3 regions of the Methylosinus sp. is20ea genome follow, and region 2 is predicted to be linked to each of the others. Evidence: predicted binding sites of a transcription regulator. Region 2 holds the regulator's gene; each other region holds the start of a gene.

What was found. The regulator PhoB, encoded in region 2, activates phosphate uptake and scavenging genes when phosphate is short. The targets are predictions, from matches to a motif close to TGTCATNNANCTGTCAT.
Region 1: the regulator PhoB is predicted to act here: its motif matches at 3,645-3,661, upstream of AC6IY7_RS00205 (esterase-like activity of phytase family protein).
Region 3: the regulator PhoB is predicted to act here: its motif matches at 1,568-1,584, upstream of AC6IY7_RS04695 (OprO/OprP family phosphate-selective porin).

The regions. Positions count from the first base shown of each region.
Region 1 is NZ_AP046088.1:32,498-39,370, forward strand. Features, by position in the region: gene AC6IY7_RS00175 (response regulator) at 1-458, shown strand, start outside; gene AC6IY7_RS00180 (ATP-binding protein) at 455-1,822, shown strand; gene AC6IY7_RS00185 (hypothetical protein) at 1,827-2,039, opposite strand; gene AC6IY7_RS00190 (alpha/beta hydrolase) at 2,097-2,801, opposite strand; gene AC6IY7_RS00195 (hypothetical protein) at 2,955-3,146, shown strand; gene AC6IY7_RS00200 (hypothetical protein) at 3,256-3,570, shown strand; gene AC6IY7_RS00205 (esterase-like activity of phytase family protein) at 3,707-6,205, shown strand; gene AC6IY7_RS00210 (TetR/AcrR family transcriptional regulator) at 6,227-6,873, opposite strand, start outside.
Region 2 is NZ_AP046088.1:1,328,059-1,334,931, reverse strand. Features, by position in the region: gene hpnD (presqualene diphosphate synthase HpnD) at 1-296, shown strand, start outside; gene hpnE (hydroxysqualene dehydroxylase HpnE) at 293-1,537, shown strand; gene AC6IY7_RS06120 (hypothetical protein) at 1,653-2,153, shown strand; gene phoB (phosphate regulon transcriptional regulator PhoB) at 2,171-2,914, opposite strand; gene phoU (phosphate signaling complex protein PhoU) at 2,911-3,636, opposite strand; gene pstB (phosphate ABC transporter ATP-binding protein PstB) at 3,666-4,451, opposite strand; gene pstA (phosphate ABC transporter permease PstA) at 4,448-5,287, opposite strand; gene pstC (phosphate ABC transporter permease subunit PstC) at 5,291-6,211, opposite strand; gene pstS (phosphate ABC transporter substrate-binding protein PstS) at 6,545-6,873, opposite strand, start outside.
Region 3 is NZ_AP046088.1:1,025,778-1,032,650, forward strand. Features, by position in the region: gene AC6IY7_RS04690 (OprO/OprP family phosphate-selective porin) at 1-1,006, opposite strand, end outside; gene AC6IY7_RS04695 (OprO/OprP family phosphate-selective porin) at 1,642-3,303, shown strand; gene AC6IY7_RS04700 (OprO/OprP family phosphate-selective porin) at 3,530-5,191, shown strand; gene AC6IY7_RS04705 (porin) at 5,432-6,873, shown strand, end outside.

The DNA.
Region 1 (6,873 bases), 1.3 Mb from region 2:
AGGCGGGCGTCGACGATTATCTCGCCAAGCCTTTCGAGCCGCGCGAGCTCTCGCTGCGCATCGCCAGCATTTTGCGTCGCGCCGGCCGCGCGGCCCGCCCTGCCCACGCCGCGGCGAGCGTGCGTTTCGGCGCTTTCGGCTTCGATCTCGAAAAGGGCCGATTGCGCGCGCATGATCGAATCATCCATCTGACGACTCGCGAAGAGGAGATTTTGCGGGTGCTGGCGATGAATGCGGGCGAAATCGTATCACGGCAGAGGTTGGCGCAGCGCCTCGTCGATGGCAAAGTCGAGACCGTCGGCGAGCGCAGCGTCGATGTCGAGGTGGCGCGGCTGCGCCGCAAGATCGAGGGCGACGCGGGCGGCCCGCGCCATCTGCAGACGATCCGCGGCCGCGGATACAGGCTGTGGGCGGACGCCGTCGTCAGCCCGGATGAGGAATACGGAAAAGCGCAATGACCCTAGCCCTCCCCGCCGCGCTCGACGCCCCGCGCCAGCTCTGGCGGCGCTTCGCCGGCTGGCTGCATGCGCGCATGCCCAAGGGGCTCTACGCCCGCTCGCTGCTGATCGTCATTCTGCCGATCGTGCTGTTGCAATCGGCTGTCGCCTATTTTTTCATGGAGCGGCATTGGCAGGCGGTGACCTCACGCCTCTCCGCCGCCGTGGCGCGCGACGTGGCGGCGCTGATCGATTTCTACGACGCCTTTCCGCAAGGAGAGCATCGCGAGATCCTCCAGCGCATCGCCGGCGAGGATTTGAGCATAGATGTCCATTTCCTGCCCAAGGAGCCGCTGCCGCCGCCGGCCGCCAAGCCCTTCTTCTCGCTGCTCGACCACACTCTGTCGCGGGAATTGTCGCTGCGCCTGCAGCGACCCTTCTGGATCGACACGGTCGGGCGCTCCAATATCGTCGAAATCCGAGTCGCGCTCGACGATTCGGTGATGCGCCTGCTCGCCCATCGCACCCAGGCCTATGCGTCCAATTCGGAAATCTTCTTCATCTGGACGGTGATCGCCTCGCTGGTCATCATCGCCATCGCCACCTCCTTCCTGCGCAATCAGATCCGCCCGATCCTGCGCCTCGCCCGCGCGGCGGAGGAGTTCGGCAAAGGCCGCGAGGTCGCCTTCAGCCCACGCGGCGCGCGCGAGGTGCGGCAGGCGGGCGCGGCATTTTTGGAGATGAAGCGCCGCGTCGAGCGCGCCATGGAGCAGCGCACCACCATGCTCAACGGCGTGTCGCATGATCTGCGCACCATCATCACGCGCTTCAAGCTGTCGCTCGCACTGATCGGCGAGACGACGGAGACGACCGAGCTGAAGAAGGACGTCGACGAGATGGAGCGCATGGTCGAGGCCTATCTCGCCTTCGCCCGCGGCGATGGCGGCGAGGCGACGGCCGACACCGACGTCGCCGCCCTTCTCGACGAGCTGAAGAGCGATTCCGAGCGTCACGGCCTCGGCGCACAGGCGAGCTTCGCCGGCCGGAGACTGGTGGCCGTGCGCCCGGCCGCCTTCCGCCGCTGCCTCGCCAATCTCGTCGGCAACGCCCAGCGCTATGCGAAAAATATCGCGCTCAGCGGCCTCAATGACGGCAAGACGCTCACCATTCACATCGACGACGATGGCCCCGGCATTCCGCCCGAGCGCCGGGAGGACGCCTTCCGGCCCTTCTATCGCCTCGATGAATCGCGCAATCAGGACGAGAGCCATTCCGGGCTCGGCCTCGCCATAGCGCGCGACATCATGCGCTCGCATGGCGGCGAGGTGACGCTCGAGGGCTCGCCGCTCGGCGGCTTGCGCGCGACCGTCACTTTGCCGGTGTGACCGCTCAGCCCTCCGCCGGACAGGGGATTTCCTTCGTCACGCCTTCGATAAAGGCCTTCATGCCGCAATTGGCGCGCAAGGGGCCGAGCTTGTTATTGCCCTCCCAGGTCAAAAAGGTGACGATCCCGCGCGGATTGATAGCGATCACCTTGTATCGCTCCGGGCTGCGCGTCGCATAGCATTTGCCTTCTTTTATGTCCTCGGCGGTCAGGGCCATGATCTGATCTCCTTTCGCATTTAGCCTGCCCTCGTCCCGCAAGAGCTGTGCCACACGTCAATGCGCCGCGTGATCGTGGTCATGGTCGTGATCGTGATCGTCGTGATCGTGATGATCCTCCGCCGCCGCGCCCTTCTTGTGGACGACATGCTCGGTGAGGAAATCGCCGGCGGCGATCACCCCATCGTCGTCCATCGCATGGGCGAGCCCCTTGCGCGTCATCGACCAGACGCGGGCGCCCTGCGCGGTGAGAGCGGCCTTGGTCTCGCGCGCCGCGGCGAGCGGCGCGGTCTCGTCGGCGTCGCCGTGGATCAGCAGGACGGGCGGCGCGCCATCGGCGCCGATGGGCGGCGAAGCGCCATAGGGGCCGCCCGAAAAGGCGACGATCGCCGCCGCGGGCCCGGGCCGCGCGAGGCCGGCGAGCAGCGCCAGAGTCGCGCCCTGCGAGAAGCCGACCAGCGCCAGATGCGAGGGCGGCAGGCGGCGTTTGGCGAGCGCCTCGTCGAGGAACTGGCCGAGCGCCGCGAGCCCTTTGGCGAGCCCCTCGGCGTCCTCCGCATCGAACCAGCGCCGCACGCCATCGGCGCCGACGGGCGCGACGGCGGCGAGAAATTCGGCCTTGGGCATTGTCGGCGCCCAATTGAGCGCATCGTCGACCATGGATTGGACATCCGCGCCCTCACCATGCAGCAGCACGACGAGAAAGGCGGGTTTTCCGCAGGAGAGAGCGGCCAGCGCCGGCCCTTCGACAATATCGGTCATGGGTTGCTCCTTCGGGCGCCGGCGCCTCGCCGGCGGCGGCACGGTTCAATAAGCGTGCCGAGGCTCTGGCGCCCAATCTGCTTCGCGTAGGTCGCGCCGGGGACGGACCGGCGCACCGTGAGAACCAACGCAAAGCAACAGGAGGAGGACCGCGTGGCGGACTACAAAGTGACGGTCGAGGAGCAGCCCGACGGAAAATGGGCCTGTTTCCTGCACGTGCCGGGTGAGGAGCCGTATAATCTCGGCAAGACGTTCAAGAACGAGGATCGCGCGGACGCCTGGCTGACCGTCGGCGAGGCGACGACGGCGATCGATATGGCGGTGGCCAAGCTCACCAAGAAGTGAGCGAGCGGTAAGGGCCGCGACGCGCGCCTGTCGGATATCCGACAGGCGTTCCCGGCCCTTCGTCCATTTTATCCCGCGCCGGAGCCGCGCGCAGCAAGGAGCGAAAACAATGGCGGTTGATTTGAAGGGCGAGTGGACCGACGCCGATATAGCGAAGCTCATCGGTTCGGTCGTCGACGATCGCGACTGGCGCCTCGAGGTCGGCGCGGACGGCGTCGCCTCGCTCGTCGACAAGACGGCTCATCCGACCGACGACGCCTATGACAACCAGCTCCACTGCTTCCTCGAGACCTGGATGCAGGGAACGGATTTCGTCGGCCCTTCGGCCGCGGGCGACAAGGAGCTCGTCGGCAAGGTCGCCAAGGCGCTGCGCGAGAATTATCCGACCCTCAAGGGACCGAAATTCGTCTACGTCTCCCTGTGATCGCTTCGTGGCCTTTGTGGTACGAAGGCCACGACGCCACTATGTTTCTGTTCCGTTAACAAATGTGACCCGGTTGTCACCGAATCGTTAACAGGCGGCCATACACCTCCGGCCGAGCTATAAGCCGGAGAGTGAAATGCCTTTTCGTAACTGGTTGCTAGCGTCCATCTCGACGCTGGCCCTTCACGGCGTCGCACTGGCGCAGACCTATCGCACGCCCAATGTCGTCGCCAATGACGGCCCCTCCTCCATCAGTCTCGGAGGCGTGACCTTCACCAATCAAGGCCTCACTGGAACTGGACGTCTTCCGGCGACGACGATCGACTTCCTCGGCGACACGCTCGGCTCGTTCTCGAGCCTCGCCATCGATCCCTATTCCTGGCGCCGCGTCGGCTCGAGCTTCTCCGCGACCATGTTCGCTTTGCCCGACCGCGGATTGAACGATCCCGCCAATGGCGTCTTCTACGATTATGCGGGGCGGCTCCTGCGCTTCGACATCGCCTTCTCGCCTTATGCGGGCGCGAATCTCCCCGCTTCGACCGCCTCACAGAATCAGGTGCAGATCGCGCCGAACGGCGGCGTGCTGCTGCGCGACAATCAAGGCAAGACATTCACGGGCGCCGACCCCGGCTCCTCGACGACCACTCTGTTCGGCCGCCTCGCGCCGAGCCCGGCCACGGGAGCGACCGGCGCCGGCAAAATCTCGCTCGACGCCGAGGGGCTGGCCTTCAAGACCGATCGCTCCTTCTACATCAGCGACGAATATGGCCCGTCGATCTTCTATTTCGACGCCAATGGCAATCTGGTCGGCTCGGTCGGCATTCCCTCGTCGCTGCTGCCGCGAACCAATGGCGCGATCAATTTCAACTCGGTCAACGCGCCGGCCACGGGACGCCGCAACAATCAAGGCCTCGAGGCGGTGTCGGTGAGCCCGGACGGCAATCGGCTCTTCGCGATATTGCAGAGCGCGCCGATGCAAGATCTGATCGACGCCCAGCAGCAGACGCGCAACAACACGCGAATCCTCGTCTACGACATCTCGCTCAATCCGACGCCGGCGGCGCCGATCGAGACCTATGTGCTGCAGTTGCCGACCTACACGCTGAACGGCAATGGCGGCGCCGCCAACCGCACCGCGGCGCAGAGCGAGATGGTGGCGCTCAACGACAAGCAGTTCCTCGTGCTGGCGCGCGACGGAACCGGCCAGGGCCCGGCGGGCGGCAATCCGATCATGGTCAAATCCATCTATCTCGTCGACATCGGCAATGCGACCAATATCGCCGGCACGCCCGCCGATACGACGGCGGGCGGCCAGGTGGCGCCCAATGGCGTGCTGAATCCGGCGATCACCCCGGCGCAGTCTGTCGAGCTCGTGAACATGCTCAACACGACTCAGCTCGCCCGCTTCGGCCTCAATCTCGACAATGGCGCGCCCGGCCAGTCGGCGCAGTCGCGGCTCACTCTGTCAGAGAAATGGGAGGGCATGGCGCTCGTCCCGACGCTCGTCGAGGGCCGGCCGAACGACTTTTATCTCTTCGTCTCCAACGACAATGATTTCACCACGACCAATGGCGTGATGCAGGGCCAGAGCTACAACTCCGGCCAGAACAACGACAATATGGTCCTCGTCTATCGGCTCACTCTGCCGACCGCCGTCGATCCGCTGTTCCTCAAATCCATGCGCGATACGACGCCGCAGGTGCTCGGACGCATCGACGCCGGCGCTCTCGGCCTCGCCTCGAGCGCCGGCGCGCCGGTCGTCGCGCAGCTGCATTCGATCCGCCGCGCGCAGAGCGGCGTCTTCGCGGCGCAGGGCCTCTCGACCTGGCTCGGCGGCAACGTCGATTTCGGCCAGACCGCCACGCGGCCCGGGGTCGACGGCGACCGCACGCTCTATGGCGGCTCCTTCGGCGTCGACTATGGCTGGAAGGAAATTCGCGCGGGCGTCGCGGCGACGGTGCGCGCCGGCCAATATGGCGGCGGCGCGCTCGGCTATTTCGACATTTCGCCGACCGTCTCGCCGAGCCTCTACGCCGGCTATTTCGGCGATCTCTTCTATCTCCATGGAACGGCGACCTTCTCGCCGGACGTCGGCTTCTCCGACATACGCCGCCTCGGCGCCTATGGGCTCACCGGCGTCGGCCGCACCAGCGTCGACTCCTTTGCGTTTGGCGGCGAGATCGGCGCCAAGCTGAAGCTGGACGCCTTCCAATTCACGCCCTTCTTCGGCGTGACGCAGACGACCGCGACGATCCGCGGCTATACGGAGAGCGGCGCGGCCGGCGGCAATGTCGTCTATCCGGAGCACGCCATTCATGCGACGACGCTGCGCTATGGCGGCGAGGTCTCGGCCTCTTTCCTCGGGGTCAACCCTTGGGTGCGGGTCGCCTATAATCAGACGCTCGACCGCGATCCCAAGCGCGTCAACGTCAGCCTGGCCGGCGTGCTGAGCCCTATGGCGACGCAGCCGATCCTCATTCCGACCTATGATCGCAATTCGGTCACGGTCGGCGTCGGCGCGCAGGGCGATCTCGCGCCGAATATCGGCTGGCGCATCGGCTATGACGCCGATGTCGCGACACGCGACGGCGCCGTCGCCCATTCGGTGACGACGGCCCTGCGCATCGGCTTTTGACGAGAGGCGCCGCCGCCGCCGTCAGGCGGTGGCGTCGTCCGGATGGCGGCGATGCTCCTCGGCGTGATGGTGCTCCTCGGCGTGATGATGACGCCGGCGGGCCTCCTCGTGATCCTCTTCGAAATCCTCGTCGCGGTCGCGCGCATGATGGCGGTGGCGACGATGTCCGGTCATGCCGCGGAACACCGCCCGCGCCAGACCGCGCAGCGGCGAGGTCAAACGGCTCACATCCTCGATACGCTCGATCACCGCTTCGCTGCGCGAGAGCTCGCGATCGAGCGCCGCCTTGGTGCGGCAGAGGTCGGCGTCGCGATCGTCGAACCAGACGCCGAGCACGCGCCACCAGGCGATGGCGAGGCCCTGCAGCTTCAAGGCGCCGAGCGCGCCTTCGCTGTCTATCTCGGCGGCCTCCAGCATGAAGCGCATTGAATTGACCGTCTCGCGATTGAGCGCGGCCGCCGCGAGCGGATCGGTCGACGCCCATTGCGATACCGATTCCAGCGCGTTGCGATAGGGCTCCAGAGCCTCGAGCCGGCGCAGCAGCACCTCATAGAGCCGCTCCTTGGCGGGCTCGGAAGCATAGCGGCCGGAGAGATCCTCCAGCACCTGCCGGTCGATCCGGCGCGAGAAGGCCGCGAGAACCGCGCCCTTGGACGGAAAACTGTCGC
Region 2 (6,873 bases):
AGGCGCTGGAGGCGGCCGGCGTCACGAATTTCGCGCGTGGCGCGGTGTTGACGCATCCGGGCCTGCCTGATGTCTGCGCGGCGGTGGCCGAGCGCGCGCGCAAGCATTATGCGGAATCGGAGCTTCTCATGCGCGTCTCGCCGCAGCGCGCGGTGAAGGCGCCTTATCTGATGGCGACAGCCTATCGCTCCGTTCTCGATCGTCTGGTGGCGCGCGGCTTTGCGCCGCCGCGCGAGCCCGTCTCCGCCTCGCGGACGAAAGTCCTGCTGGCCCTGCTCAGATTCGCGCTGACGTGACCGGAACCACGCATATTGTCGGCGCGGGTCTCGCCGGCCTCTCCTGCGCCATTCGCCTGACCGACGAGGGCCGCGGCGTCGCGCTCTATGAAGCCGCGCGCATGGCGGGCGGGCGCTGCCGCTCCTATTATGATTCCAGCCTCGATCTCACCATAGACAATGGCAATCATCTTCTGCTCTCCGGCAATGCCGCCGCGCTGGATTATGCGCGACGCATCGGCTCGGTCGGCGAGTTGGTGGGGCCGAAGGAGTGCGCCTTCGATTTTCTCGACACGCGCGACGGAACGCGCTGGCGCATGAGGCCCAATTCCTCGCGCCTGCCCTGGTGGATTTTCGTGCGCGATCGCCGCGTCCCCGGCACGTCGCCCGGCGATTATCTCGGCGCGATCGGCATTCTCCTTGCCAAAAAGGGCGCGACGATCGGCGAGGCGATGAATTGCTCCGGCGCGCTCTATGAGCGGCTGTGGGGTCCGGTTCTGCTCTCCGCGCTCAATACGGAGCCGCGCGAGTCCTCCGCCGCTCTCGCCGCCGCCGTGCTGCGCGAGACGCTCGCCGCCGGCGGCGCCGCCTGTCGTCCGCTGGTCGCGCGGCGCGGGCTCGGGACAGCTTTCATCGAGCCGGCGCTGACGAGGCTCGCCGCGCGTGGCGCCGGTCCGCGTTTCGCTGCACGGCTGAGGGGAATCGAGTTTGCCGATGAGCGCGCCGTGGCGCTCGATTTCGGCGATGAGAAAATCGCGCTCGGCGAGAATGATCGGGTCGCGCTCGCGGTTCCGCCCTGGGCGGCGCAGGAGCTGCTGCCGGGGCTCGTGGCGCCGGATGATTTCCGCGGCATCGTCAATGCGCATTTCAAGATCGCGCCGCCGCCCGGCCAGCCGGCGCTGCTCGGCATGATCGGCTCGCTCACCGAATGGCTGTTCGCTTTCGAGGACCGCCTCTCGGTGACGATCAGCGGCGCCGATCGGCTGATAGACGAGCCGCGCGAGAGCCTCGCCGAGCGCATATGGGCCGAGGTCGCCGCCGCCACCGGCCTGCCGGCCGCGCTGCCGCAATGGCAGATCGTGAAGGAGAAGCGCGCCACCTTCGCCGCGACGCCGGCGCAGCAGGAGCGCCGCCCCGGCGCTGTGACGCGCTGGCGCAATCTCTTCCTCGCCGGCGATTGGACCGCGACGGGCCTGCCGGCGACGATCGAAGGGGCGATAAGGTCGGGTTATCGCGCAGCGGAGCTGGCGGGGCGCTCGTAGAAGGGCTTCCGTGTCCCGGCCTTTGGCGCGCAGCGATGCCGGGTGCGCGAGGAGCTTTTCACCTCATTCAATTGACGCGTATTCAACATGTCATTGATTAAAAGGAGACTCAACGATGGAGCTCGTTGAACGCAGACTCGCGGAAATTCACATTTGTTTGGCGCGCGAGAAGGCGCTTCACCTGTTTGCGTTTGCGAGTTCTGTTTTTCCGAGCGAATGGTCAAAACCGTATATTGAACAAATAATCATTGAGGTTTTTGAGTTCGCTTTCCATGCGCGAAGGGTCAATGAGCTTTGTGGACTTTACGGCACAAAATTTCCAAGTGCAGGACGACTGCTGATTGAGCTTTCGGAGCATCCGGAAGGAGTTTTGGAGGAAAATTATTGGGATGCCCTCAACTACTTGGTTCATACCCGTCGTTTTATTTTCGGAAATGTTCACCACGATCATAGAAGAGTTTTTTTAGACAACGATACGAACCTCTGCCCCACATATCTGCGCATTACGACGGATAGGAAAGAGGAAAAACTCATCAGCATATTTGGGATCGTAGAGTGCTTCCTGTCGACTGCGATACCTGAGATAAAGAAGAGATTTCCGGAACTTCAATTCTGACGGCCTTTGGGAAGAGCCTAGCTCCTCCCAAAGGTCTCGTCGAAGGAATAGCCGGTGCCGCGCACGGTGCGGATCGGGTCTTTCTCGCGGCCGCGGATGATCGCCTTGCGCAGACGCCCGACATGCACGTCGACGGTGCGCTCGTCGATCTCCGCCGAGAGCCCCCACACGCTGTCCAGCAATTGCGCGCGCGAGAAGACGCGGCCGGGCTTTTCCATCAGATATTCGAGCAGGCGGAATTCCGTCGGCCCGAGATGAATCTCGCGCCCGCCGCGCTTCACGCGCCGCGTCTCGCGGTCGAGGTCTATGTCGCCGGCGACGAGCCGCGTCGCCACGCGCTCCGGCCGCGCGCGGCGCAGCAGAGCGTGAACGCGCGCCATCAGCTCCGGCGTCGAGAAGGGCTTCACCACATAATCATCGGCCCCGACGGAGAGGCCGCGCACCCGCTCGTTCTCGTCGCCGCGCGCGGTGAGCATGATGATCGGCATGGTGCGCGTGTCGTCGCGGGCGCGCAGCCGCCGGCAGATCTCCAGCCCCGAGACGCCGGGCAGCATCCAGTCGAGAATGACGAGATCGGGCACGGATTCGGCGAGGCGGATTTCCGCCTCGTCGCCGCGCTCCACATGCTCGACCTGGAAGCCCTCGGATTCGAGATTATAGGCGAGCAGCAGCGCGAGCGCCGCCTCGTCCTCGACGACGAGAATGCGCGGCGCGCGGTCGTGCGGCGCATCGCGCGGCGTTGCGACGCGTATCTCGTTCATTGCGTGGGCTCATCCGTTGCCGCGCTGGCGCCGAGGATCGTCGACTTTCCCTTCGGACGGTCGGTCGGCATCGCCTCGCCAGTGACGAGATAGACGATCGTTTCGGCGATATTGGTCGTATGATCGCCGATGCGCTCTATGTTCTTCGAGCAGAACAGCAGATGCGTGCAGAAGGAGATGTTGCGCGGGTCCTCCATCATGAAGGTCAGGAGATCGCGGAACACCGAATCTTCGAGCGCGTCGAGCTCGCTGTCGTTCGTCCAGACGGCGCGGGCGCGTTCGACATCGCGCTGGGCGTAGGCGTCGAGCACGTCCTTCAATTGCATGGCCGCCACTTCGGCCATGGTCTTCAGCCCGATGATGGCGCGGGGCACGCGCGCCTCGGAGAGGATTTTCACCGTGCGCTTGGCGATGCTCTTGGCGAGATCGCCGACGCGCTCGAGATCGGCGGCGATGCGCATCGCGGCGATGCATTCGCGCAGATCGATGGCCAGCGGCTGCCGCCGCGCGATGGTGAGGATGGCGTTCTCCTCTATCTCGCGCTGCAGCGCGTCGAGGCGCTGATCGGTGGCGACGACGCGATGGGCGAGCTCAATGTCGAAATTGGCGAGCGCATCCATGGCTTCGGCGAGCATTTTTTCGGCGATGCCCCCCATCTCGGCGATTCGGCGGCCGAGCACTTCGAGGTCGCGGTCATAGGAGCTGACGATATGTTCGCTCATGTCTCATATTCCTCGTGCGCGTAGCGCGCTCAGCCGAAGCGGCCGGTGATATAGTCCTGCGTCTTTTTGTTCTGCGGCGCGGTGAACAGATTGTTCGTCTCGCCGAATTCGACGAGATCGCCGAGATACATGAAGGCGGTGAAATCGGAGACGCGCGCCGCCTGCTGCATATTGTGGGTGACGATGGCGATCGTGTAGCGCTCCGACAATTCGTCGATGAGCTCCTCGATCTTCGCCGTCGAGATCGGGTCCAGCGCCGAGCAGGGCTCGTCGAACAGGATCACCTCCGGCTGAATGGCGACGGTGCGGGCGATGCACAGGCGCTGCTGCTGGCCGCCCGAGAGGCCGAGGCCGCTCGTATTCAGCTTGTCGCGCACCTCGTCCCACAACGCCGCGCCACGCAGCGCCGCCTCGACGCGCCCGTCGAGCTCGCTGCGCGAGAGCTTCTCGTAGAGGCGTATGCCGAAGGCGATATTGTCGTAGATCGACATGGGGAAGGGCGTCGGCTTCTGAAACACCATGCCGACGCGCGAGCGCAGCAGGTTGAGGTCGATGCGCGAATCCAGAATATTCTCGCCGTCGAGCAGCACCTCGCCCTCGGCGCGCTGCCGCGGATAGAGGTCGTACATGCGGTTCAATATGCGCAGCAGAGTCGATTTGCCGCAGCCAGACGGGCCGATGAAGGCCGTCACCTTATTGGTGTAGAGCGGCAGCGAGATCGATTTCAGCGCGCGCGACTGGCCGTAATAAAAGTCCAGATCACGAACCGAGACCTTGGTTGGAATAGTGGCTTCGACAACCGGCATGGCGGTCATTGTTGTTTTCCCTGGCTGCTGAGCGCACGCGCGGTGATGGAGAGCAGAAGGACGGCGATGGTGACGAGCAGAGCGCCGGTCCAGGCGAGCTGCTGCCAATCCTTGTAGGGCGAGAGCGCGAATTGGAAGATGACGACGGGCAGGCTGGAGACCGGCGCATTGAGATCCGTGCTCCAGAACTGATTGTTCAGCGAGGTGAACAGCAGGGGCGCGGTCTCGCCGGAGACGCGCGCGATGGCCAGCAGCACGCCGGTGATGATGCCCGATTTCGCCGCGCGATAGGCGACGCGCAGCAGCATATGCGAGCGCGGCAGGCCGAGCGCCGCCGCCGCCTCGCGCAGCGGGCTCGGCACCAGCAGCAGCATGTCCTCCGTGGTGCGCACCACGACGGGCACGACCAGCACGGCGAGCGCCAGAGCGCCGGCGATGCCGGAGAAATGCCCGACCTGCGCCACCACCACCGTATAGACGAAGAGGCCGATGACGATGGAGGGCGCGCTGAGCAGAATGTCGTTGATGAAGCGCACGACCATGCTGAGCTTCGAATAGCGGCCATATTCGGCCATATAGGTGCCGGCGAGCATTCCGAGCGGCGTGCCGAGCAGCACGCCGATCGTCGTCATCACCAGCGAGCCGGCGATGGCGTTGAGCAGGCCGCCGGTGGAGCCGGGCGGCGGCGTCATCTCGGTGAAGACGGCCGGCGTGAGGCCGCGCGCGCCCTCATAGATCAGCGCGCCGAGGATCAGCACCAGCCAAGCGAGGCCGAAGACCGTGCCGGTCCAGCACAGCGTCGTGGCGAGCGCGTTGGTGCGGCGGCGGGAGGCGGAGATGGACAAGGGTCAGGCTCCCGATTTCTGCTCGATGCGCATCAGCATGAAGCGCGCCGCCGCCAGCACGAAGAAGGTGATGACGAAGAGGATGAGGCCGAGCTCGATCAGCGCGGAGGTGTAGAGATCGCCGACCGCCTCGGTGAATTCATTGGCGATCGTCGCCGAGATGGTCGTGCCGGGCGCGAGCAGCGAGCTCGACACCTTATGCGCGTTGCCGATGACGAAGGTCACGGCCATCGTCTCGCCGAGCGCGCGGCCGAGGCCGAGCATCACGCCGCCGATGACGCCGACGCGCGTATAGGGGATCACCACATAGCGCATGACTTCCCAGGTCGTGCAGCCTATGCCCGAGGCCGCCTCCTTCAGCATCGGCGGCACGGTGTCGAACACGTCCCGCGAGATGGAGGTGATGAAGGGCAGCACCATGATCGCCAGGATGAAGCCCGCCGTCAGCATGCCGATGCCATAGGGCGGGCCGGCGAACAGGTTCGACAGCACGGGAATGTCGCCGGTGAGGGAGATCAGCGCCGGCTGCACATGCTGCTGCAGGAAGGGCGCGAGCACGAACAGGCCCCAAATGCCGTAGATGATCGACGGAATGCCGGCGAGCAGCTCTATGGCGACGCCGATCGGGCGGCGCAGCGCATGGGGGCAGAGCTCGGTGAGGAAAATGGCGATGCCGAGCCCGAGCGGCACGGCGATGATCATGGCGATGGCCGATGTCACCACAGTTCCGTAGATGGGCGCGACCGCGCCGAATTTCTCGGTGACCGGATTCCAGGACTCGGTCGTCAGAAAACCGAAGCCGAAGGCCTTGATGGCCGGCAGCGAGCCATAGATCAGCGAGAAGATCACGCCGCCGAGGATCAGCAGCACGAGAATCGCCGAGGCGCGCGTCAGATTGTGGAAGAAGAAGTCGAACAGGGCCATGCGGCCGAGAACTTTCCCGCGGTCGACTTCGGCGGCGCGGGGCTGCGCTTCTACGATTGCTAGGTCCGACACGCTATTGTCTCTCGTTTGGCGGGTGAAGCCGGCTTCCATCGCGCGCTCCCGAAGGCGGATTTTTCATCTGAGGTCATAGCGCAGGTCTTTGGTGAACTCACTGCGCCGTGGGGGCGCCGCGTCGAAAGGAAGCGGGCGGAGTTCGTCCTCGGGCGGTCGTTTCGCGGCATTTAGCCATCCGTGGCTCTCATGCGTCTCGCGTCGAGGGGCGCCGGCGAAATATTCCATCGGGAATTTCGCCGGCGCGTATCGACGATGCGCTTAGTTGATCGACGCCAGCGGCTTGCCGCTCGCATCCTTCACATTGGCGGTCCAGCTCTTCTTGATCAGAGTCACGACATTGGCCGGCAGCGGGATATAGTCGAGCTCCTCGGCCGCCTTATTCCCCTTGGCGAAGGCCCAGCTGAAGAATTTCAGCGCCTCGCCGGCCGCGGCCGTGTCCTGCGGCGCCTTGGGCAGCAGGATGAAGGTGGCGGCGGTGATCGGCCAGGACTGCGCGCCCGGCTGGTCGGTGAGGATCTGATAGAAGCCCGGCGCGTTGGCCCAATCGGCGTTGGAGGCCGCGGCCTGGAAGGTCGGCGTCGTCGGGG
Region 3 (6,873 bases), 300 kb from region 2:
CCAAGCTGCCGGAGGCGGCGCAAGTCAAATCCTGAGCCGCGGACACGCGCGTCCAGGTTCCGCTGCCGCCCAGAACATCCGCCTCCTCGCGCTCCGTGCCGGCGCCCGGCCGAAGGAAGGCCGAATCGGTGGCGGCCGTCGTGTCCTCTGGCTTGTGATAGCGGAAGGACGAGCCGAGATGCAGCAGCTTGTCCTCTTCCTGAATGGGCGCATAGGTGGCGCGCACCGCCGCGTCCCAATATTGCGCGCCGCCAGTGGGCGGAGCGACCGCAGTGTCCTGCGGCGAGGTGGAGAAGATGCCGGTCTTCACGGTCCAAATCTTGTCGCCGATGGTGACGGCCGCGCCCGTATGGCGGCTCGGCGCCAGGACGGTCGGCATGGCGCGTTCGAGGAAGGTGATGTTGCTCGTCGAGCTGTTCGTCTCCAGGCTGAACGGCTCGAAGAAATTGCCGACCTGGAAGGTGACGGGCTGTGTCGTGATCGATTCCGGCAGCAATTTGGCGCGATAGCCCACATAGGCGTCGCGTATGCCGGTCACGCCGGCGTTGGTGAAATCATACTGGAACCGGTAGTACCAGTCTTTGTAGGCCTTGCCTTCGATCCAGATCTGCGCGCGGCGGAAGCCGACATTGCTGCGCGACATTGTGTCGGCCGAGCTGGCGAAGCCGCCGTCGATCTGCATGCGGCCGCCGATCTTGAAGCTGAACGCCTTGTCCTCGGTCTCGACGAAGAGGCCGTTGCGGAAGCTGACGAACACCGGCGGCGGGGCGACGAGCCCGGGCAGGGTCTTGGCGGAGTTCAGCGCATTCTTGACCTGGACATTGGTCTTGGCCTGATCGGCGACCTTGGCCTCGAGCCGCTTGAGCTCCGCCTTCAGCGCCTTGATCTCACTCGCCGTATCGGCCAGCGCAGACGCCGGAGCGCCCAGCAGCCCGCAGAATGCGGCGAGCGCCACGCCGCCCGAGAGCCGCCGCGCCATTTTCGACCCGATTTTCTGTTCTTTCATCAAAGCCCCCTGCGCTCGTCGTTCGGCGCGCGGCGTGAACGGTCCGGATTTCTGTTCGACGGGCGGGGTTTCATTCGATCGAATGAACATCTCGCATCGACGACAAGTCTCCCGGGTCCGAAGCGGACACGCGAAGCGCTCGACAATTACGCCATTTGCCTATTCATCGACAAATGACGCCTAAATTCTCGCCAACTCCGCTCATCCGACGAGCTTCGACAGGCGAAATGTTCTTTGGATACATCACATGTAATTGTCTTACATTTCGATTGGCCGTCAGCGCAAGGCCCGAGTCGCCGCCACGTAAGGTTTTTCACGTAAGTGTTGCCGATCGGCCACGATTGGAGGCGCGCAGAATATGAGGCGCGACGATATTGCGGCCCCGCCCTCACCGCGCCCGAGCGATCGGATCGCCATCGCCGAAGCCCGCGCGACGGCAAAAAATACCAATAATCTAAAAGGCTTATCTCGAACTTACGGGCAAACGCGCGCCCCGCCCGCGTGGCATTTGGGCAACACCTTACGTAGAAAGCGCCGTCACAAATCGCCGCCCTTCCTTTTTGTGATGATTGTGTCACGTAACGCCTCTAGCGCTGCCGTAGCGGTAATCAATTCAAGGCTAGAGGCTGACCGACATGACACAGGTACCGAACGTTCAGACGATCGCGAGAGGCGCGACGCCTTCGAAGCTGCTGGGAGGCGTGGCCGCCATCGCCCTCCTCGGCGCGTTCGGCGCGCCCACGGCGGCCGTCGCCGACACGTCGAGCGAGATCAAGGCGCTGAAGGCCGAGCTGAAGCGGCTCGAGCACAAGCTCGACGAGCAGGCCAAGGCGACCCATCAGGTCAAGAACGCGCTGAATTCCGCCAAGGGCGCGCCTGGCGGCAACGCCCCGCCGCCGGTGTTCATCAGCTTCCGCAACGGCCTCTATGTCGAGACCGAGGACAAGAGCTTCGACTTCAAGATCGGCGGCCGCATCCAGGCCGACGGCGGCTTCACCAGCTATCCCTCCGCCTCCGGCGCCCGCAGCAATGTCGGCTTCCGCCGCGCCCGCCTCGAGGTCGAGGGCAAGGCCTATAAGAACTGGTATTACAAGTTCCAATACGACTTCACCGGCACCGGCGTGACCGGCATTCGGGACGCGTTCGTCGCCTATCGCGACACGCTGCTGCCGGAGTCGATCACCAAGCAGCCGGTCACCTTCCAGGTCGGCAGCCAGTACGAGCCCTTCAGCCTGGAAACGCTGAACTCGTCCAAGCACATCACCTTCATCGAGCGCGCGCTTCCCGGCGCCCTGGCTCCGGATCGCCATGTCGGCGCCAAGATCGGCCTCGGCGACAAGCAGTGGAGCGTGCAGGCGGGCGTGTTCTCGACGAGCTTCGGACAGGACACCGCGCAGGCGCCCGCCGTCACCGGCCATCAATATTGGGACCTGACGACGCGCGCCACCTATGCGCCGATCGTCGAGGAGGACAAGCTGCTGCATTTCGGCGGCTCGTTCATGTTTCATAAGCCGAACGACTCGACCGCGGCCCAGGACCCGAACAATCTGCTGCCGGGCACCGGCTCGCGCGACGAGACCGACATTCTCAACAACCGCTATGTCGTCGTGCCCGCGGCTCAGGCGCTCACCTGCAGCCCGGTCTATAAATCGGCGGCCGGCGTCGCCCTGCTGTGGACGCCCGGCTATCTGCAGAACAGCTGTCTGAAATACAGCTTCAACTATAATTTCGAAGTGGCGGCCGCTTATGGGCCGTTCTCGGTCCAAGGCGAATATTCCGGCGCTCATTACGAGCGTGATGCGGGGACGGCCTTGGCGCTCGGCAACAATGGCGGATCGAGCCTCAATTACAGCGGCTATTATGTCCAGGGCTCGGTGTTCCTGACTGGCGAGTCCCGCGCGGCCTCCTATAAGGGCTACGACAAGGACTGGAACACGCCGGGCACCTTCAGCGACGTCGTGATCCTCAATCCGCTCAGCAAGGGCGGCCTCGGCGCGTGGGAATTCGCCGCGCGCTACAGCGAGTTGAACCTCAACAATGGCGGTCTCGTCAGCGGTCCCTACGCCTATTGGGCGGCGGTGGCCGGCGGCGCCGCCGACAAGGCGCTCGCGAGCACGGCGACGCTCGGCGGCCGCGAGGAGAACCTCACTCTGGCGCTCAACTGGTATCCGGTGAAGGGCGTTCGCTTCCAGGCCAACTGGACGCGCGCCATGACGCTCGTCGCTCCGTCCGACAAGCCCTATCTCAATGGCCAGCATCCAAGCACCTTCCTCGCTCGCGCCCAGGTTTTCTGGTGAGCGAAGACGCCGGCCTTCGCAGGCCCGGCGAGACGTTTCGATCGAGAAGAGGCCGCCCTCACGGGCGGCCTTTTTCCGTTATGAAACGGATATTTATAACGTGACATTTCCGCCACAGAAGCGCGGGAATTGGCGAGGACCGCCGCCACGCTCGCGCTATCTCTCTAGTCATTCCCTATAGTCTATGATTAAGGAATTTTACTGAGCCATTCATATGGGGACGATCATGAAGGAACACGGCGACACCCGCGGCTTGGCCGCGCGCCTCTCGGGCGGCGTGGCGCTCGTCGCATTTTGCGGGCTGCTGGGCGTTCCCGCCTCGGCGCTGGCGGATACGGCGAGCGAGATCAAGGCGCTGAAGGCGGAGCTCAAGCGGCTCGAGGCCAAGGTCACGCAGCAGGCCAAGGATCACGCCCAGGTCAAGAACGCGCTCAACTCCGCCAAGGGCGCGCCGGGAACCAGCGCGCCGCCGCCGGTGTTCGTCTCCTTCCGCAACGGCCTGTTCGTCGAGACCGAGGATCAGGACTTCAACTTCAAGCTCGGCGGGCACATACAGGCCGACGGCGGCTTCGCTTCCTCCGCCGACACCATCTCGCGCTCCAATGTCGGCTTCCGCCGCGCCCGCCTCGAGGTCGAGGGCAAGGCCTTCAAGAACTGGTTCTACAAGCTCCAATACGACTTCACCGGCGCCGGCGTCGCCGGCATTCGCGATTTCTATTTCGCCTATCGCGACAAATTCCTGCCGCCGGAGATCAGCTCGCAGCCGGTCACCATTCAGATCGGCAATTTCCGCGAGCCCTTCAGCCTCGAATCGACCGAATCGTCGAAATATTTCACCTTCATCGAGCGCTCTCTGCCCTCCGTCCTCTCGCCGAGCCGCCATACCGGCGCCGCGGTCGCCGTCGGCGACAAGCAGTGGAACATCAAGGCCGGCGTGTTCTCGACCAGCCCGCAGGACACCGCGACCGCGCCGCCCACGAGCGAGGCCCAATATTGGGATGCGGCTGTGCGCGGCGTCTATGCGCCGATCGTGGAAGAGGACAAGCTCCTCCATCTCGGCGGCTCCTTCAAATATCACAAGCCGAACAACACCACCGCGGCGACCGACGCCGCCAATCTGCGCCCCGGCCAATCGCCCGAGCGCGAGGAGACCGACGTGCTCGGCGGCGGCGGCGCGCTCACCCGCGTCTCCGCGGCGCAGGACCTCTCCTGCGGCGCCTCGGCGGCCAGCCTCAACATCGCGACAACCGGGGCCGGCCAGCTCATCGCCCCCTTCGCGCGGCGCTCGAGCTGCCTGAAATATTCCTATAATTACGGCTTCGAGGCCGCCGCCGCCTATGGCCCGGTCTCGCTGCAGGCCGAATATATCGCCGCCCAATATGAGCGCGACTTCACCAATGCGCTCATCTTCGGCAATGGCGGCGGAACCAGCCTGCGCTATAGCGGCTATTACGTCTTCGGCTCCGTGTTCCTGACCGGCGAATCCCGCGCGGCCACCTACAAGGGCTATGACAAGGACTTCAACACGCCCGGCAGCTTCGGCGACGTGCAGATCAAGAATCCGCTGAACAAGGGCGGCTATGGCGCCTTCGAGCTGGCGGCGCGCTACAGTGAGCTCAATCTCAACAATGGCGGGCTCGTCGACGGAAGCTTCGTCTATGCGGCGACCGCCGCCGGCAACGCCGCGCAGAAGGCGCTGGCCAGCACGGCGACGCTCGGCGGGCGGCAGGACAATCTCACCGTCGCGCTGAACTGGTATCCGGTCAAAGGCGTGCGCTTCCAGGCCAATTGGACCAAGACGCTGACGCTGATCGCCCCCTCCGACCGCCCCTATCTCAACGGCGAGCATCCGAGTCTCTTCCTCGCAAGAGCCCAGATCTTTTGGTGAGAAGGACCTTCGGGTCGAAGCGTTCTACACAACGCTCCCAAGTCGCGCGGCCGCCCCCTTTCGGGCGGCCGTCGCATTTTCGCGCTGCGCGATCCGGCTGCGGATATTTCCGCCATGCGGAAAATTTAATAATAACTTAAGACGTTCCTGTCGCCGATTCGGCGAAGCGTCGGTAATCGATACATTTACCTAAGCGTAAACACGTAATTCGATTGATCGTTGCTTCGACGGATTCCGAATATGTCCAATATCACCCGCATTTCTGTCGTCGTTGCGACAGTCACGCAAGGCGTCGCCGCGGGGCGCGCCGAAGAACTCCCGAAGCGTCAAGCCGCGCCGGTCGAATATGTCCGCATCTGCGATCAATATGGGTCGGCCTTTTTCTATATTCCGGGCAACAATACCTGCCTGCGCATCGGCGGCGCGGCCGTCGCCGAATGGCGGTCATGGAGCACCTCCTATCGCATGTCGCGCAACATCATCGCGACCGACAATCCTTTCGCCTTCGGCCCGAGCGTCAACACAAATCCGCTCGGCATTCCGGGCCATGTGCCCAATCTCGGCTATTCCAATGCGCGCAGCGGCGACAATAGCGGCTTCGTCGGCATTGGCCGGCTGGAGATGGACGCCCGCGCGCCGACCGATTACGGCACGATGCGCGCCTTCGTGCGGCTCGAATCCTGGTTCGGCTCGGACAGCAGCGCGGCGACCGGCTCGATCAGCGGCTCGCAATATTTCGGCGCGGCCAATTTCTCCAACGGCAATGTGTTCCGGACCACGGCGCGCGAGACGACGATCCTCAACAAGGCTTTTCTGCAATTCGGCGGCCTGACCGCCGGCCGCGTGCAGTCCTTCTTCGATTTCTACACGGACATCATCGATTGGGAGGCGCTGCGCGGCTCCAACGCCACTGTCGGCGCGCTGGCCTACACCTATAGCTTCCGAGACGGCGTCTCGCTCTCCTTTTCCCTGGAGGACAATGTCTCGCGGCGCGGCTTCATCGGCTCGACGATCGGCGCCTATAATTACATCGCCGCGGTCTATGGCCTCACGGGCGCGGCGGCGGACGCCGCCGCTGCGGCCTGGGGCACGCGCTTCACCGGCGTGCCGGACGGCGTGCAAATCCCCGAGATCGTCACCGCCTTCCGCATCGACCAGCCCTGGGGCGCGGTGCAGATCTCCGGAGCGGCGCATCAGCTGCGCACCTCCACCTATTCCCGCAACGCCACTGTGGCGACGCCCGTCACCGGCCTGCCGCTCGGCACCGCCATCCCCGCCGCCTCGCAGGAGGACTATGGCTACGCCGCCCAGATCGGCTGGCAATTCAATCTCGACAAATTCGCCCCCGATATTTTCCCCGAGGGCGACAAATTATGGCTGCAAGGAACCTACGCCCGCGGCGCCGTCGGCTATCTGATGGGCAATAATCTTAGCTTCAACGGCGGCCCCGTGAATGGCAACGCTTTCTACGGCTATGGCAATGGCGGGATCAAAGCCAGCAATGGCTGGGAGTTCCTGAGCTTCGACTGCATTTGGACCGCCGCCGTCCATTGCGACAAATCGCTGGGCTGGGTGGCGCTGGCGGCGTTCAAGCATTATTGGACGCCGACGCTCTCCTCCGGCTTCTTCGGCTCCTTGATGGAGCTCTACTACAGCCGCAGCGCGATAGCGGATTTCGGCGG